3 regions of the Actinomadura gamaensis genome follow, and region 3 is predicted to be linked to each of the others. Evidence: riboswitches for the same ligand, from Rfam matches in the RefSeq annotation. Region 3 holds a riboswitch; each other region holds the start of a gene.

Evidence for each region. A riboswitch is a leader RNA that binds a small molecule or an ion and turns the genes downstream of it on or off. The one in region 3 is predicted to bind cyclic di-AMP.
Region 1: linked by a shared signal. The riboswitch ahead of ACFPCY_RS27880 (C40 family peptidase) and the one ahead of ACFPCY_RS34110 (VldE C-terminal domain-containing protein) in region 3 are both predicted to bind cyclic di-AMP.
Region 2: linked by a shared signal. The riboswitch ahead of ACFPCY_RS05830 (CHAP domain-containing protein) and the one ahead of ACFPCY_RS34110 (VldE C-terminal domain-containing protein) in region 3 are both predicted to bind cyclic di-AMP.

The regions. Positions count from the first base shown of each region.
Region 1 is NZ_JBHSIT010000008.1:458,639-464,655, reverse strand. Features, by position in the region: gene typA (translational GTPase TypA) at 1-1,589, opposite strand, end outside; cyclic di-AMP (ydaO/yuaA leader) riboswitch at 1,861-2,030, shown strand; gene ACFPCY_RS27880 (C40 family peptidase) at 2,039-3,040, shown strand; gene ACFPCY_RS27875 ((deoxy)nucleoside triphosphate pyrophosphohydrolase) at 3,156-3,548, opposite strand; gene ACFPCY_RS27870 (Mut7-C RNAse domain-containing protein) at 3,721-4,467, opposite strand; gene ACFPCY_RS27865 (amidohydrolase family protein) at 4,607-5,872, opposite strand; gene ACFPCY_RS27860 (MarR family winged helix-turn-helix transcriptional regulator) at 5,935-6,017, shown strand, end outside.
Region 2 is NZ_JBHSIT010000001.1:1,242,176-1,248,192, forward strand. Features, by position in the region: gene ACFPCY_RS05815 (L,D-transpeptidase) at 144-1,496, shown strand; gene ACFPCY_RS05820 (M48 family metallopeptidase) at 1,641-3,068, opposite strand; gene ACFPCY_RS05825 (hypothetical protein) at 3,065-4,405, opposite strand; gene ACFPCY_RS05830 (CHAP domain-containing protein) at 4,439-5,233, opposite strand; cyclic di-AMP (ydaO/yuaA leader) riboswitch at 5,260-5,387, opposite strand; gene ACFPCY_RS05835 (C40 family peptidase) at 5,522-6,017, opposite strand, start outside.
Region 3 is NZ_JBHSIT010000012.1:79,256-85,272, forward strand. Features, by position in the region: gene ACFPCY_RS34100 (serine/threonine protein kinase) at 1-2,278, shown strand, start outside; gene ACFPCY_RS34105 (S8 family peptidase) at 2,710-3,885, shown strand; cyclic di-AMP (ydaO/yuaA leader) riboswitch at 4,196-4,352, shown strand; gene ACFPCY_RS34110 (VldE C-terminal domain-containing protein) at 4,560-5,411, shown strand; gene ACFPCY_RS34115 (LysE family translocator) at 5,797-6,017, shown strand, end outside.

The DNA.
Region 1 (6,017 bases), on a different contig from region 3:
CCCTCGTACACCTCGGTGGTCGGGCCGACGAAGAAGGTGCCGCGCTCCTGGAGGTTCAGGATGGCGTAGGCCGTCGCGGCGCCCGCGCGGTCGGAGGTGAGCGACCCGGTCGGGCGGGTGCGCAGCTCGCCGAACCAGGGCTCGTAGCCCTCGAACACGTGGTGCGCCATGCCGGTGCCGCGGGTCTCGGTCATGAACTCGGTGCGGAAGCCGATCAGGCCGCGCGCCGGGACCAGGAACTCCATCCGGATCCAGCCGGTGCCGTGGTTGGTCATGTGCTCCATGCGGCCCTTGCGGACGGCCATGAGCTGGGTGACCGCGCCGAGGTGCTCCTCGGGGATGTCGACGGTGAGCCGCTCGACCGGCTCGTGCTTCTTGCCGTCGATCTCCTTGGCGACCACCTGCGGCTTGCCGACGGTCAGCTCGTAGCCCTCGCGGCGCATGTTCTCGACCAGGATGGCGAGGGCCAGCTCGCCGCGGCCCTGCACCTCCCAGGCGTCCGGACGCTCGGTCGGCAGCACGCGCAGCGACACGTTGCCGACCAGCTCGCGGTCGAGGCGGTCCTTGACCAGGCGGGCGGTGACCTTGGTGCCCTTCTCGCGGCCCGCGAGCGGCGAGGTGTTGGTGCCGATGGTCATCGAGATCGCGGGCTCGTCCACGGTGATCAGCGGCAGCGGGCGCGGGTCCTCGGCGTCGGCGATGGTGTCGCCGATCATGATGTCCGGGATGCCGGCGATCGCGATGATGTCGCCCGGGCCGGCCTCGTCGGCGGGCTTGCGGGTGAGCGCCTCGGTCATCATCAGCTCAGTGATCTTGACCTTCTCGACGCTGCCGTCGTGCCGGCACCAGGCGACCTGCTGGCCCTTCTTGATCACGCCGTTGTGCACGCGGCACAGCGCGATCCGGCCGAGGTAGCTGGAGGCGTCCAGGTTGGTGACGTGCGCCTGGAGCGGGGCGTCCGGGTCGTAGGACGGCGCCGGGATGGTCTCCTTGATGACCGTGAACAGCGGCTCCAGGTCCTCGCTGTCGGGCAGCTCGCCGTCGCCGGGCTTGTTCAGCGACGCGCGGCCCGCCCGGCCGGACGCGTAGACGATCGGGAACTCGATCTGGTCCTCTTCGGCGTCGAGGTCCATGAACAGCTCGTAGGTCTCGTCCACGACCTCGTCGATGCGGGCGTCCGGACGGTCGGTCTTGTTCACGACCAGGATCACCGGGAGCCGCGCCTCCAGGGCCTTGCGCAGCACGAACCGGGTCTGCGGCAGGGGGCCCTCGCTGGCGTCCACCAGCAGGACGACGCCGTCGACCATGGACAGCCCGCGCTCGACCTCGCCGCCGAAGTCGGCGTGGCCGGGGGTGTCGATGATGTTGATCGTCATCCCGGCGTGCCGCACCGCGGTGTTCTTCGCCAGGATCGTGATGCCCTTCTCACGCTCCAGGTCGTTGGAGTCCATGACGCGGTCGTCCACGTCCTGGTTCTCGCGGAACGCGCCGGACTGCCAGAGCATGGCGTCGACCAGCGTGGTCTTGCCGTGGTCGACGTGGGCGACGATGGCGACGTTCCGGAGGTCGTCGCGCGTGGAGAAGGGCATGCGGTTTCGCCTTGGGTGAGAGTTCGGGATCGGCCGCAGACGTGCGACCAGCCCAGTCTACTCGGCCGTTCGGCGATCCCGTCCGTCCGGCGGAAGGCCATCGGGTGAAGGCCCCGGTCCAGCCGGGCGCACGGACCTCCGTCCATCCCGCCGCCCCAATAGCACCACCTGCTCACACATGGACACCATGCGTAGCTGTTTGGCCATTTTTGAACTTCCTTTGTAGTCTGCCCCGCAGATCCGGCCGTGCCGAAGCCCCGCCCCCGGGGCTGCGACCGGACCGCCGAATCCCGTCAGGGAACCGGGGACCCACACCCCCGGGGTGAATCGGCGCACGTCACGGGACGTCCTCATCCGGGACGGCGCCGCGCCGTGCGGCGTAGGGCGACTCCTGGCCCGAACCCGTCAGCTAACCCGGTAGGCGGCACACGAAGAGGAGAACACCGGCCTTGGCCAAGGACCCCCAGCGCCGCCGCGTGACACTCGCGGCCGCGACCGTCCTCGCGCTCGGTCTCGGCGTCGCCGCACCCGGCCTCGCCCAGGCCTCTCCGACGGCCCCGAACCCCTCGCCCTCCAGCTCGGGCAAGCCCACCGAGGCCGACCTGAAGAAGCAGCTCCAGCAGCTCCAGGACGAGGCCGAGAACCTGACCGAGCAGTACAACAAGTCCCGGGTGGAACTGGGCAAGGCGCAGAAGGCCGAGCAGGACGCCACCCGCCGGGCGGACGCGCTGGAGGCGCAGGCCGCGCCCGCGCGGGCCGCGCTCGGCCGGGTCGCCGCCAACCAGTACATGAGCGGCGGCGGACCCGACATGATCTTCGCCTCCGGCGACGACGGCGGCCTGTCCGACACCGCCTACCTGGCGCAGAACCGCGCCGGCGCCGTCCAGCGCCTCCAGGCCCTGATCGACCAGGCCAACAAGGCCAAGTCCGACGCGCAGGCGCAGACCGCCAAGGTCAAGCAGGCCGCGGACCAGGCCGACGCGGCCCGCAAGACCACCAAGGGCAAGATCGACCAGGTCCAGAAGCTGCTGGACAAGCTCAACATCACCCGCACCAAGGACCCGACGTCCGGCTACACCGTGACCGTCCGGGGCAGCGGCCTGCCGCAGAAGATGCTGCGCAAGGCCCTCACCAAGCTCGGCTCCCCCTACGTCTGGGCCGCCGCCGGACCGGACAGCTTCGACTGCTCCGGCCTGGTGATCTGGGCCTACGCGCAGGTGGGCAAGCCGGGCCTGCCGCACTACACCGGCGACCTGTACGACCTCGGCACCAAGGTCGGCCGCGACGAGCTGCGCCAGGGCGACCTGGTCTACTTCGGCGGCAACCTGCACCACATGGGCATCTACGCGGGCAACGGCCTGTTCCTCCAGGCCCCGCAGACCGGCGACGTGGTCAAGGTCTCCAAGCTCTCCGACCGCTCGGACTACGCGGGCGCGAACCGCATCGAGTGACCACCCGCCCTTCCCGGCCACGACCGGCGCCCGCATCCCGCGGCCGCCGGTCGCCGCATTTCAGGACCGGAACGCCGAGGACGCCGGGTCCCCTGAGCCCGCGCTGGGGACGCGGTCAGGGCGTCAGGTAGGGGGCGATCGCCTCGACGACCGGGAGGTCGCCGGGGAGCCACTCGACGTCGTACAGGTCGGTGCGCGAGAGCCAGCGGAGCGCGAGGTGCTCCAGCGCGGCGGGCTCGCCCTCCACGAGGGTCGCCGTCCACACCCGTAGGACGGCGCCGCCGAGCACCAGCGGCCAGTCGCCGCCGATACGCTCGCCCAGCTCGACCCGGACGCCCAGCTCCTCCTCGCACTCGCGGACGAGCGCCTGCTCGTCGCTCTCCCCCGGGTCCACCTTGCCGCCGGGGAACTCCCAGCCCCCGGCCAGTTCCGGCGGCTCCGCCCGCTGCGCCGCGAGCAGCCGCCCGTCCGAGATGATCGCCGCTCCCACCACCACGCTCACGCTCATGGACCGTCATCATGCCGCGTCCGCGCCCGCCCGGTGCCTCCGGGGCGGACGCCATCGCGCCCGCGTCCGGCCCCACAGCGGCTGCCCCGGAAGAACGCCGTGTTCGCAGGCCTCATCGGGCGGGACGATCCCGACGACACGTCCTCGGCGAAGACGCGCAGCCGTGCGGAGATCAGCGGGACGGCGTGGTGGCGGCGCGGGCGCGCGCCACGGTCTGCCGGGCGGCCTCGACGATCGACTCCAGATGGTCGCCGTGCGCGCCGCGCCAGTAGACGCGCCCGCAGTCCGGGCAGCGTCCGTAGGCGTCGTAGCTGCGGCGGGTGCCCTCGGCGAGCTCCCGCTCGATCTCGGCCTTGTCCACCGGGACGAGGACGCCGTTGCAGGCGGTGCAGCGCGTCCAGGGCGCCAGTTCCGGGGCGAACCGCTCCAGCAGGTCGCGGAGCTGGTCGTCCGGGCGGGGGCTGCGGACGTACGCGCCGAACCACAGCGCGCGCCGCATCAGCAGCCCCCGGTCCTGGCTGAGCAGGACGCGCCGCTCCGCGTTCGCCTGGACGACCAGCTCCGGGTCGTCCATGTCGTTGTGGTAGGCGGTGTCGAGGCCGATCAGGCGCATCCGGCGGGCGAGGGTGCCGAGGTGGACGTCGAGCAGGAAGCGCGGCGCGGCCTGGCCCGGCTCCAGCGGCACCTCCTGCGGGCGCGCGACCGGCTCGACCCGCACGACCGCCCCGGCGGGCGGACGGTGCGACGGCTCGACCGGCGCCCCGTCCACGGCCAGGCTGCCGACCTCGGGCAGCGGAACGCCGAGGGACTCGATGACGTGGCCCAGGCTCGACGTCCCGTCCCAGCCGACCCGCTGCCGCTCGCGGCGGCGGGAGGCGGGCAGGAACAGGAGGAGTTCGGGCGCGATTTCCAGTGTCATGTCCGGCTCGTCCACGCTGCCAGCATGTCACGGCGCCCCCACCCGCCACCCCTCTATTTCTTCCGGCCCGTCCGGTAAGGGCGCCAAGTCGCGCCCTTCCGGTCACGAGGCCACCTTCGGGTTCGAGGCGGCCTCCGGGTTACGAGGCGGCCTTCGCCAGGTGCTCGGCGGACGCCGCCAGGCGGTCGAGGACGGCGCGGACGTCCGCCACCAGGCGGCCGTCGCGCTTGACGACGCGTCCCGCCACCAGGACGGTCTCGACCGCGCGCGTGTCGGCGTGCAGCACGACCGCCGCCACCGGATCGTGGACGGGCGCGACGCCGGGCAGATCGGTGCGCAGCAGGACGAGGTCCGCCTGGCGGCCGGGGGCGATCTCGCCGGTGACGCCGTCCAGGCCGGCGACCCGGGCGCCGTCCGCGGTCGCCATGCGCAGCGCGTCCGCGGCCGTGAACCCGAGGCCCGCGCCGTCCGGACGGGCGCGTTCGGTGAGGTAGGCGGCGCGCATCAGGCTGAACATGTCGCCGGGGGCGCTGGTGATCGCGTCCGCGCTGAGCGCGGTCGGGACGCCCGCGGCCCGGGCGCGGCCGGTGACGGGGAGGCTGAACCCCATCGCGGTCTCGACCGCGGGCGAGACCGAGACCGTCCCGCCGTGGTCGGCGATGCGCGCGAACTGCTCGTCGGTGTAGTCGTTGGCGTGGACGTACATCGTGCCGGGCGTCCACAAGTCGTGCTCGTCGAGCCACGCCTGCCCGGCGGCGGCGGTCTCCCGGCCGTGGCCGCCCATGTGCGTGGTGATCATCACGTCCAGCTCGCGCGCGGACAGCCATTCCTCTCGGGCGGCGTCCAGGTCGCCGAAGTCGGGGCCGAGCGCGGCCACCGCCATCCGGACGAGGCCGTCCCCGCACAGCTCCCGGACGCGTCGCGTCTCCGCCGCGCGGGTCGCCTCGCCGCTCGTGTGGCAGTAGCCGAACACCGCGCGGATCCCGGCGTCGTGCAGGGCCTGGACGTTCGCGTCGGCGTGCTCGGGCGTGGCGAGGACGTGCGACCAGTCCACGACGGTCGTGACGCCGGAGTCGAGGGCCTCCAGCGCGGAGCCCAGCACGCCCGCGTGGACGTCCTCGGGCCGGAACTCGGGGGCGAGCCGCCCGAGCACGCGCTCCAGGTAGCCCGGCAGCGTCGTGTCCGGCAGGACGCCGCGGATCGCGCCCTGCCACATGTGCCGGTGGGTGTCGACGAAGCCGGGCAGGACGATCCGTCCGGACGCGTCGATCACCTCCGCGTCGTCCGGGGCGGGGAGGTCCGGCCCGACGGCGGCGACGACCCCGTCCCGGACGAGCACGTCGGCGACACCGAGGACACGCGGGGCGAGCACGAGCCCGCCCTGGATCAGCAGAGGGTTTGTCATGGCTGAAAGCTTAAGGAAAAGCTTTTTAGAAAGCAATATAGGCGGCGAGTATCCTCGGCTGCGTGCAGCACGACCGCGACTCCCTCCGCGACGAGGTCGACGCCCTCGCCGACGGCTGGCGCGCCGAGGGGCTCGGCGAGCCGCT
Region 2 (6,017 bases), on a different contig from region 3:
AGCGATCTTCAAAGGGGCCTGTGTCCGCGTCTCGCGGGCACAGGCCCTTACATAATGGGCGCCCGTCCGGGGTACGACACCCTCCGAGCAAGATCACATACGGAGAGTGACGACTAGCGGGGGTTCAGACGGTGCGGGTCGGCATGGCTGAGGGAACGGGCCGGCGCCGCCGGGCCACACTGAAGCTCGCCCGGGGGACGGCGGCGTGTGTCACGCTGGCCGCCGGCCTGGCGGGCTGCGCGGACGGCGGGGCGGGACGGGGCGACGGCGGGGTGGGACTGAGCGTCTCGCCCGGCGACGGCGGGGACCGGCTGCGGCCGGACTCGGTGATCCAGGTCGCGGCACAGCGCGGGACGGTCGAGAACGTGACCGTGGCGCACAAGGGGAATCCGGTCGAGGGCGTGCTGAGCGCCGACCGGACCCACTGGAGGTCCCGGTGGACGCTCGATCCGGGCACCGACTACACGGTGACCGCGACGGCGCTGGGACGCGACGGCAGGACGCGGACGGTCAGCAGCGAGTTCAGCACGTCCAGGGTGAAGCGGACGATCGACGCGTCCCTGGAGGGGCCGGACGACAAGGAGACGGTCGGCGTGGGGATGCCGATCGTCCTGCGGTTCGAGCAGGCGGTGGGCGACCGCGCCGCGGTCGAGCGGTCGCTGGACGTCCGGTCGGACAAGCCGGTCGCGGGGGCGTGGCACTGGTTCGACGACCAGACGGCGGTGTTCCGGACGGAGAAGTTCTGGCCCGCCCACACGAACGTGTCGTTCCGCGCGCACCTGAGCGGCGTCCGGGCCGGGAAGGGGCTGTGGGGCGCCAAGGACGTCGCGGCCGGCTTCCGCGTCGGCGACTCGCACATCACCAAGGCGTCCGCGGTGACGCACATGATGTACGTGCGGCGCAACGGCAGGCTCGTCCGGACGATCCCGGTCAGCATGGGACGCGGCGGGGAGCGCAAGTACACCACGACCAACGGCCAGCACCTCACCATGGAGAAGGACGACCCGGTCATCATGGACTCGTCCACGACCGGGTGCGGGCCGGGCTGCGCGGACTACTACCGCGAGACGGTCTACGCGGCCGTCCGGATCTCCAACAGCGGCGAGTACGTGCACAGCGCGCCGTGGTCGGTCGGCGACCAGGGCAACTCGAACGTGAGCCACGGCTGCGTGAACGCCAGCCCGGAGAACGCGCGCTGGTTCTACAACTTCTCCTACCGGGGCGACCCGGTGCGGATCACCGGCACCGACCGGGAGCTGGAGCCGGACAACGGCTGGGGCTTCTGGCAGATGCAGTGGAAGCAGTGGGTCGCGGGCAGCGCGCTCAAGCAGGCGCTGAACGTCGGTCCGCAGGGCAGCGCTCCCGCCCCGGCGGGCGGCTCCCAGACGGACGCGGCGGCCTCGCCGAGCGCGACGCCTCCGGCGCCCGGTTCCCCGCCGAGTAGCGGGCCGAGCGGCGCGCCGACCGCGCAGGGAGCGGCCGGCCCGAACCAATGACCGGCGGCCTGTCCGAGTCGATGATCGGCGGCCGGTGCGAATCGATGATCGGCGGCAGGCCGGAGACGGTGATCGGTTGACGCGGCTTCGTTCCGGCTCGCGCGGACGGGCCGTCCGGCTTCCCGCCGGGCGGCCCGTCCGCGTTCAGTGGTGGACGAGCGGGGGCGGCTCGGCGACGTGGTGCATCCGGGCCCAGTCGCGGGCCATGGCGATGCGCTCGGGGCCGGTGGGGTGGTCGGACCAGAGCTGCGTCTCGACGGCGTCCGGCGTGAGCGTGGAGATGTTCCGCACCGACAGCTCGTGCTGCATGGTCGCGAAGGTCATCGGGTCGCGGGTGAGGTTGAGGGCGTGCGCGTCGGCGCGGGCCTCGATGTGGCGGCTCACGAGGTTCTGCACCGGGCCCTCGACCTGCGTCGCGAGGGCGATCAGCGCGAGCGTCAGCGCGAGGGCGCGCGGATCGGCCGCGCCCCGGTTCCGGACGGACGGGTCGCGCGCCGCCTCCTCCCGTCCCGGGCGCCGCGCGGCGGGCGCGCTCATCCCGGCGCGCCGGAGCAGCCGGGGCGAGGTCAGCAGCAGGTAGAGCAGGCACACGCCGCCCGCCGCGCCGAGCGCGCCGATGAGCGTCCCGTGCAGGACGTCGTCGTTCTTCGCGTGGCCGAGCTCGTGCGCGACGATCGACTCGATCCGGGGCGTGGACATCGAGGTCAGCAGGGTGTCGTAGACCACGATCCGGCGGGTGGAGCCGAACCCGGACACGTAGGCGTTCAGCGAGGTCGTCCGGCGGGACGCGTCGGCGACCAGGACGTCGGAGACCGGCACGCCGTCCCGCCGGGCCATGTCGAGCAGGTCGGTCCGCAGCTTCCCGGCGGGCAGCGAGTGGAACTTGTTGAAGACCGGCTCGACCATGACCGGATAGGCGAACGACGCGGCGACGACGAGCACGCACGCGCCCGCCGCCGCGCCCGTCCACCAGTAGCGCGGGAACCGGCGGATCAGCCCGACGAGCAGCAGCAGCGCGATCGCGTAGGTGACCCAGGTGACGCCGAGCGACTTGAGCTGGTCGGTGAACCAGCCCGTCCAGCTCTGCGTGGACAGGCCGTAGTCGCGCAGGATCGACTCGCCCCACGCCGCGAACGGCATCGAGACCAGCCAGGTCAGCGAGGTGAGGACGACCGTCCCGACGAGGACGCGGAGCGGCCAGCGGCGGGTCCGCGCGGTCAGCCTGCCGAGCAGCCGCGCGCCGAGCGGGCTGAACCCGAGCCCGAGGACGACCACGAGCGCGGTGACCAGGCGGAGGTAGGCGGGCCAGTTGAGCGCGTGGTCGAACGCCGCCGCTCGGTGGATCTCGGCGGGGCTGAAGTCCGGCGCGGGATCGGGCCGGACGTGCCCGCCGGGGACGGAGCCGGGCAGCGGGTTCCAGGGCGTCGTCACGGCGATGACCACCGCGACGGCGGCGAACAGCACCGCCGCGGCCACCGCCGCCGCCGTCCGCGGCCTCCGGTACGCCCCCGCCTCCGCGGCGGGCGGCGCGGTCTCGGAGGGGTCGCGCGGATCGGCGGTGGCGTCGCTCATGAGAGCTCCTTGCGCAGGTAGTCGCGCCAGTCGGCGGTGAAGGCGTCCGGAGGGATGCCCAGGACCCGGCGCAGCGCGGCGGCCTCGGGCTCGCGCCCGGCGGCCCGGTAGAGCCGGACGAGGGTGGCTTCACCGTACCGGTCGGCGACCATGCGGCAGGCGAGCCACGCCTCCTGGTAGGCCTGGGAGAGCCGCCCGGACGCCCCGTCGAAGTCGCCGCGGGACGGGAGGGCGGTGGGGAGGCGTCCGGCGGCCACGTCCGCCGCCAGCTCGCGCGCCGCCGCCCTCGCCGTGATCTTCGTGTTCCGGTAGCCGACGTAGTCGGCGAAGCCCTCGATGAGCCAGATGGGCGTGCGCCCGTCGCGGGCGCCGCCGGTGGCGACGTGCGTGAGCTCGTGGGTGAGGACGACGTCACGGCCGAGCGCGTTGAGCCGCGCGAAGGTGGGGGAGACCACGATCCGGTCCTGGCCGGGGGAGCCGTCCGGGCCGGGGGCGACGACGGCCAGCGCGGCGAACTGGGCGACGTCCTGGCCGCCTCCGGCGACCCGTCCGGCCAGGACGGCGTCGGCCGGGGCCAGGGCCACGGCACGGCGGGCCCAGGACGTCCCCACGACGCCGGTGACGGCGGGGACGGCCGCCACCAGCCGCCGGGCGACCTCGTCCAGCCCGGACGCGTCGCCCGCGACCAGCACGGGCCCCTTGCGGACGACGGTGAGCGGCCCGGCGTCCACGATGTCGGCGTCGTCGGCGAGCCGGGCGGACGAGCCGTCCCCGATGATCGTCCAGCCGCCGGAGCGCGGCGCGAAGGCCAGGTACCGGGCGCGGGCGACCGGACCGGTGTCGAACGCGGCGAGCCGGTACCGCATGGAGACCTGGATCACACCGGAGTCACCGTGCGGTCGGCCGGGGCGCTCCTCCCAGCCGTCCAGCGGGAGCTTGAGGAGGTTGTCGAACAGGCGGGCCTGCGCCTGCTGGAACGCGGCGGGCGCGTCGGCGACCGTGGCGAGGAACGCGATCCGGTTCCGCTCCCGGACGGCCCGCGCCCGGTTCGCCAGGACGGCGGCGACCGCCTGCGGATCGGGCGTCCCGACCGGCGAGGGCGACGGCCCGTCCGGCCCGTCCGGCGCGGACGAGCCGCCCGTCGGGGACGAGCCGTCCGAGCCGCGGGTCAGCGCGTAGATCCCGGCCCCGGCGGCGAGGCAGGCCGCCGCGCCGCCGCCCGCGAGCAGCGCGAGAGCCCGCCGCCGCGAGGGTGACTCGACGGTGGCGGGCTCTCGGGTTGGTCCCGCGTCAGACGCGGGGGCGGGGTCGGTCTCCTCGGCCCGCTCGTCGCTCATGCGGCGATCCTAGGGCGCGGCCGGGAGTGCCGGTCACTTGGCGTAGTCGGGGTACCCGTAGCCGACGACGGTCGCGGTGGGGCGGGTCTTGATCTCGACCGCGCCGCCGCCGGTGTTGCCCTCGACGGTCTTGATGGTGCCGTTGCCGTTGTCCTTGATGACCATGCCGACGTGCTGGATGTCCTCGACGCTCTTGCCGCCGCCCCAGGAGAAGAAGACGACCGCGCCGGGCTTGGGCGTGGTGCCCCAGCGGTCCTGCTGCTGGAACCACTTGGCGTGGGCGACGGTCCAGGCGTCCGCGCCGAACTGGTCGGAGAATCCGATCTGCTGGCCGACCCAGGAGACGAACATGTCGCACCACTCGGCGGCGGCGTACTCGCCGAGCGAGCCGCCGTCGCGGGCGAGCGTCTGCTTCGCCCGGTCGGTGCCCATGTACCACTGCTGGAACTTGGTCTTGCCGGCGCCGTCCTCGCTGATCCCGACCTGCGAGGTCGCGGTCTTGATCGCCTGGGCGGCGGTGGGCAGCCTGCGCGCGGCCGGGGCCGTCGCGGGCTTCTGCGCGCCCTTCGCGGCGGAGCCGTTCGCCTGCGGGCGGACGGCCGCGGCCTCGCGCGGGGCGTTCTTCTTCGCCAGCGGCACGGTGTTCTGGGCCATGGCGGCGTCCGCCAGGCGCATGGAGGCGGCCTGCGGGCGGGCCGCGCTCGGGTCGGCGACGGAGGCGTGCGCGGCGGTCGCGGCGACGGTGCCGACCAGGGCCGCCCCGGCGACGAGGCCGCCGGTGGTGCGCAGAGAGAGGAACAGGGGGTTCTTGCGGTGCTTACCTGACACGACTGGGTTCTCCTCGGCTTCCCTGCCGCCTACCGGGTTAGCTGTCGGGTTCGGGCGTGGAAGCTGCCCTACGGCCTTGATCGGCCGATTCACCCCAGTGAAGGTGGGTCCCCGGCTCCGCCCGGACGTGTTCCACGTCACGGCGGACTCGGCGGCGGACGCCCTCGATGAGGCGCGTCCGTTGCTGAAGATGGACTGTCCCGCTGGAGGGGACGGCTCGCGCTGAACGGCGAGCGGAGGGGGGCCCGGCGGCGGATTCGGGGCCGCCGGGCCCTGCGGACTTCCGCCCTAGTAGGGGCGGACGGCGCCCGCGAAGGTCTTCTTGCGGTAGCTGTCGAGCTTCACCACGCGGACGTGGTCGCCGGTGTGCGGGGCGTGGATCATGTAGAGGGTCCGCCCCTTCTTCTTGTAGACGATCCCCACATGGCCCTTGCCGTTGAAGAACACCAGGTCTCCGGGGGCCAGGTTCTTCCAGGCGATCTTGTTCTTCACGGCCCGGTACTGGGCGGTGGTGACGCGGGGCAGTTGCACCCCGGCCTTGCGGTACGACCACTGGACGAGTCCGGAGCAGTCGAAGGCGTTCGGGCCCGCGGCGCCGTAACGGTAGGGCTTGCCCTTCTTGGACGCCGCGTACTTCAGCGCCTTCTGGGCGAGGACCTCGCGCTGGGCCCAGGTCTTGTGCTTGGCCTGCTTGACCACCACGCTCACGGGCTTGGCGGTCGCCGCCTGCGCGGGGGCCGGGCCGGCCATCACGACCGGCGTCGCCACGGCGGTGGCGACCGCG
Region 3 (6,017 bases):
GCCCGAGGCGCGCGCCCGGTTCACCGCCGCGTTCGCCGACGCCCGCCGCGTCACCGGGTTCTGCACCGCCGAGATCCTCGCCGCGGACGTCGAGGGCGACCGTCCCTACGTGGTCTCCGAGCTCGTGGACGGGCCGTCCCTCGCGGAACTGGTCGAGGACGAGGGTCCACGCGGCCCCGTCGTGGTCGAGCGGCTCGCCGTCGGCCTCGCCGTTGCACTGGCCGCCGCGCACCGTGCCGGTGCCGTCCACCACGACCTGAAACCGGCGAACGTGCTGCTCGCGCGGACAGGCCCCCGCGTGACCGACCTCGGCGTGGTTTCGGCCCTGGAGGCGGTGAACGCCGCTTCGACGACGCGCGCCGCCGAAGATCCCTCCTACCTGGCCCCCGAGCAGCTCAGCGGCCAGGCCGTCGGCCGACCCGCCGACATCTTCGCGTGGGCGGCGACCCTCCTGTTCGCGGCGACCGGCGAGCCGCCCTTCGGCACGGGCTCCCCCGCCGAGGTCATGCAGCGCATCGTCTACGACGACCCGGACACCGGCGTCCTCCCCGAAGCCGTGCGTGACGCGGTCGCGGACGCCCTGGACAAGTCCCCTTCCGAGCGTCCCACCGCCGCCGACCTGCTGCGCCGCCTCCTGGGCAGCCCCCTCGCCGCCCGCATGCCCGCTCCGCTCTGCGCCGAGGCCGAAGCCCTCGCCACCGGCTCCACCACTTCCTCGCCTGAGCCGCCCACGTCCGGCCCCTCTTCCCCCGCAGACACCCCGTCCCCCGCACTCCCCGCGTCCCCCTCAAGCAACCCGTCGCCCGCACCCCCCGCGTCCCCCTCAACCCCGACGCCAGCCTCGGGCACGGCCCAGACCTCGGCCACCCCGTCAGGGTCGAGCACCACGCCCGGCTCAGGCACCACGCCTGGCTCAGGCACCACGCCGAACTCGGACAGCACGCCGGGCCCGGACAGCACGCCGGGGTCGGGCACGAGGGCAGACGCGGGAGCCGCGCTGGGGACTAGCGCCGCGTTCGGGACCGCCGCGGCACCGAACTCAAGTACTGCTCAAGGCGCAAGCACTGCACCCGGCTCAAGCGCCACTTCCGCCTCCCCGGCCGCACAGGGTTCAGCGATCACCCCAGATCCGCATGCTGCCGCCGGGACGAGCATCACGCCGGGCCCCGGCCAGGCCTCCGTCTACAACGCCGCGCCCGGCCTCGTGCCCGGGACGGCGTCCGGGGGCACGGCTGGTTCAAGTCCCGGCGGAAGCTTCGCGGCCTCGGCCAGCGCGGGGGCTGCGTCTCAGTCGGGATCTGGCGCCGCAGCCGGTGCGGCTTCGGGGCCGGACGACGGGGACAGCACGAAGTTGGACCTGCCGAAGGCGCCTCCTGCGGGATTCGGAACGGCTCCGGGGACGAACGATCTGGAGAGCACTCGGCTGGATCTGGGAACCGGACCCGGATCGGCTGCTGCGCAGCGAGGGAACGGCGGGCCCGGGACTGCGGTCGATCTGCGGGCGGCGCAGCCGGGTGGACCCGTGGCGCCTGGACGCGTGGGGCCGCCGGTGCCCAGCGCGCCCCGTCCGCCTGGAGGGTGGCACGGCAGCCGGGCTACCGCGCGGGACCTGCCGGTCACCGGCGCAGGTGGAGCGGCGCCCGGCCTGGGTGGAGCGGCGCCCGGCCTGGGTGGGACGGCGCCGCGCGAATCGGCGGACACGTTGATTCCCGGGATGCGGCCCGTGAGCCCGGCGGACAGGGGGTCGGAGACGGCCGTCCTGTCGCTGGCGGGGCTGCGGGCGGCGCGGCCGCGGTGGCGGCGGCCGGGCAACCATGTGATCGGTGTGGCGGTGTCGCTGGTCATCGGGGTGCTGGTGGGCATCGCGATCATCGCGCTGGTGCTCTGGCCGCAACTGCGCGGGGACGACGGCGGTGGCGGCCGTTCCGGGCACGACAGCGCGGCGAGCGGAGGGCCCGTCAGCACGATCCCGGACACGTTCGCCGGCACCTGGAAGGGGACTGCCGTGAACCCGCAGCGCGGTGAGTCGTTCCCGCTTCAGGTCACGCTCCAGGCGGGCGCGAAGTCGGGGACGGCGGTGTACCCGAAGGAGGGCTGCACCGGCACGCTGGCCCTGACGAAGGGCACCGGTTCCGAGCTGCAGCTCGCCCTTTCGGTCAGCAAGCCGTGCACCAGCGGGGACGTGAAGATCAGCAGGCAGCCCGACGGTTCGTTGAAATACGACTGGTCGAAACCGGGCACGAGCCTGGCCTACCAGGGCAATCTCACCAAGGCATGAGGTCGCTTCCTGGGTTGCGATCCCACTCCGAGCGGGCGAACGCGAGCCGCCGTCCTAGGAAAAGTCGCGGACGAGCGCGATCCGCCGCCGGCGGAAGCAGCACGGTCGGCTCCGCATAGGGAGGCCCTGAGAGGGGCCGCCTTCGGACTGAAGCGGAGTCCGTCTGGCGCTAGGACGAGTCGCTTGGCGTCAGAGCGAGTCGCGCGGTGGTGGGGCGGGTCGCTTGGCGGTGGGACGGGTGACGGGGGACGGGGGACGAGTGGGGTGTGGGTGGGGCGGCGGGCGGGCGAGATCGCTTAACGGAGGGTGGAGTTCACCCGATTGATATGTCCGTTATGGGGATTGTGGTGTGGAAGGTGCACTAGGGTTCCGGGGTCGGTGACCTCGATCTTGGCCGCGGCACCTCCGACTCCGCGGCAGAAGGAGCTCTCTTGCGGGCCGTCCCCCGAAGGCTGCTGCTGGCCGGTGCGATCGCGTCCTGTGTGGGCGCCGCCGCGGCGATTCCCGCGCTGGCCTCCGCCGATTCCAAGCCCGAGCCGGTCCAGGTGACCGCCGCCGAGGGCACGCCCATCGCGGGCCAGTACATCGTCACGCTCAAGGCGGGCACGTCGCCCACGGCCGCCGCGGGCCAGGTCGGCGCGACGTCCGCCCAGGACTTCGGTGACGTCCTCAACGGCTTCGTCGCGCGCCTCAACCCGCAGCAGCTCGACAAGCTGCGCAAGGACAAGCGCGTCGCCGCGATCGAGCAGGACCAGCTCGTGCACGCGACCGGCACCCAGAAGTCGCCGCTGCCGTGGGGCCTGGACCGCATCGACCAGCGCCGACTGCCGCTGTCGAAGTCCTACTCCTACAGGGCGACCGGCAAGGGCGTCACCGCGTACATCATCGACAGCGGCATCGCCTGGAACCACAAGCAGTTCGGCGGGCGCGCCAAGGTCGTGTGGACCGCGCCGCGCTTCAAGGGCAACGGCTGGGACTACAACGGCCACGGCACGCACGTCGCGGGCATCCTCGGCTCCGCCAAGTACGGCGCGGCCAAGGGCGTGCAGCTGCGCGCGCTCCGCGTCCTCGACCAGGACGGCAGCGCCCCGGTGTCCGACGTCGTCGCCGCCGTGAAGTGGCTGCGCACGCACGCCGCCCGTCCGTCCGTGGCGAACCTGTCGATCGGCGGCGGCAAGTCCGCGGCGCTCGACACCGCCGTCGCGAACCTGGCCAAGTCGCGGGTCTTCGTGACCGTCGCGGCCGGCAACGACAACAAGGACGCCTGCCGGTTCTCGCCGTCGGGCGCGCCCTGGGTCGAGGCCGTCGGCGCGACCACCTCGCACGACAACCGCGCGGACTTCTCGAACTACGGCAAGTGCGTGGACATCCTGGCCCCCGGCTACGGCATCACGTCCACCTGGCCGGGCGGCGGCACCGAGGTCGAGAGCGGCACGTCCATGGCCTCGCCGTACGTGGCGGGCGTCGCGGCGCTCTACCTGCAGTCCCACCCGAAGGCGGACTTCCCGGCCGTCCAGAAGTGGCTGAAGGACAACTCCACCAAGAACGTCCTGAAGAACCTGAAGTCGGGCACGCCCAACCGCCTGCTCTACAAGGCCGGCCTGTAGACACCGGTCGGTCACGCAAAGTGAAGACGGCCCGGTCCCGCACTCGGGGGCCGGGCCGTTCTGCACGCGTCCGGCATTCCGGCCGCACACGCGCGGAGGTCCGGCCGCAAGCCCGCACACGCGCGGCACGGACCGCCCACGGCCCTGCCCCGCAAGCGGACGCGCGGTCGTGGTGCGTTCGTCACGAGGGGTCGTCCCAGCAGTCTCAGGGGTTTAATCTTTGGCGAGGCAACACCCAGTTCTTTGCAGTTTGTTGGTGTCCGGCCGGTGACTGCCCGTAGTCGACGAGGCAGGCGGGCCGGGCGTGCCGAGTCCCGGACGGCCCCGTCCGGGAGCCGGGGACCCATCCGCCGGACGCCCTCCCGTCCGGCCGGGGTGAATTCGCGAACGCCGTGCGCCGCCGCGATAGGGCGGACTCCCGCGCCCGAACCCGTCAGCTAACCCGGTAGGCCGACCAGAGGAGAGGAGAGGACGTGGAGCGCCCGACCTCCACCCGCCGCAGGCGCCGCTTCACCCTGGCCATCCCCCGGCCCCGCGCCGCCGCACCGGCGGTCCCCCCGCAACACTCCCCAGCCGCCCCGGAGCACCCGGTCTCCCCGGCACGGTCCCGAACGTCCCGTAGGCGTGGACGGCGCGTCGCGCTGGCCGCTGCGGCGGCCGTGATCGTGGCGCCGATGCTGTCCGGCACCGTCCCGGCCGACGCCGCTCCCGGCGACAGCGACCGCATGGACAAGCTGAACAAGCAGATCGCCCAGCTCGACAAGGAGTACGGCGGCGACCTGGCCCAGCTCAAGGACGCCCAGTGGTCGGCCAAGCAGGCCATCCGGAAGGCCGACGAGCTGCGCGGGCAGCTCGACGCCTCGCGGACTTTCGTCGCCCGTCTCGCCGCGAACCAGTACATGACCGGCGGCCAGGACCCGGGCATCACCGTCGTCGCGGCGGGCGACCCCGCCGAGCTGCTGAACACGATGAGCCTGGCGAGCCACGTCGCGCAGAACCAGTCCGCGCGCGTCCAGCAGATCGCCAAGCTCGTCGCCGACCAGGAGAAGGCGCGCCAGCAGGCGCAGGCGAAGATCGCCTCCCTGCAGAAGAGCCTCGCGGACCTGAAGTCCCGCAAGGCCCAGATCCAGAAGCTGGTCAAGAAGTACAAGCCGGAGTCGCCGAGCGTCGGCATGGGCAACGTGACCCCGCGCATGCTCAAGGTGAAGCAGGTCATCGACACCGAGTTCGGGCCGTTCCCGACGATCGGCTGCTACCGCGGCGGCGCGGACGCCCAGGACCACGCCACCGGCACCGCCTGCGACTTCATGGAGTCGTCCGGCGGTGTCATGCCGACCGCCGACCGCGTCGCCAACGGCTACTCGGTCGCCAAGTACGCCATCGCGCACGCCTCCGAGCTGGGCATCAAGTACATCATCTGGCGCCAGCAGATCTACGACATGCGCAATCCCGGCTGGCGCGGCATGAGCGACCGCGGCGGCATCACGGCCAACCACTTCGACCACGTCCACATCTCGGTCTTCTAGGCGGTCGTCGGGCGGCGGGCGTGGCCGCCGCCCGACGTGGTTCAGCGCGAGCACTTGAGGATCACGCCGTTGGTGGACGGGTAGCCGCCCCAGCAGGCGAGCCCGGTCGTTCACAGCGAGGAACTGCCGGGGATCGTGAAGAGGTCACGTGCGCCCACGTACTTGCCCTTGAGCTTCGGCCACGGCGTCTCAACCCCCTTGCCGCTCGTCACGCGCTACGCGGCCCCTCCGTAGTACGAGCCGAGGGTCGTCCAGAGATTCCGGACCCCGTTGACCTGCGTCCGAAGCATTCCGGTGCGATCAGTCGATACCAGGTGGTTCTGCGCTGATCACCGCTTGACCCGGGAGGCGCGGGTTTCGGTCGGCGTCGATAGGCTGGACGTCCGTGGCAATTTCTACTGCTCTGTGGTCATTCGCTCTGGTCGCCGGATTGATGACGCTCACGCCCGGCCTCGACACTGCGCTCATCCTCCGCACCGCCGCACTCGGGCAGCGCCGCCGCGCCTGGGGCGTCGTCCTCGGCATCCAGACGGGGACGCTGGTGTGGGGCGCGTTCGCCTCGCTCGGCGTCACGGCCCTTCTCACCGCCTCGCACGTCGCCTACAC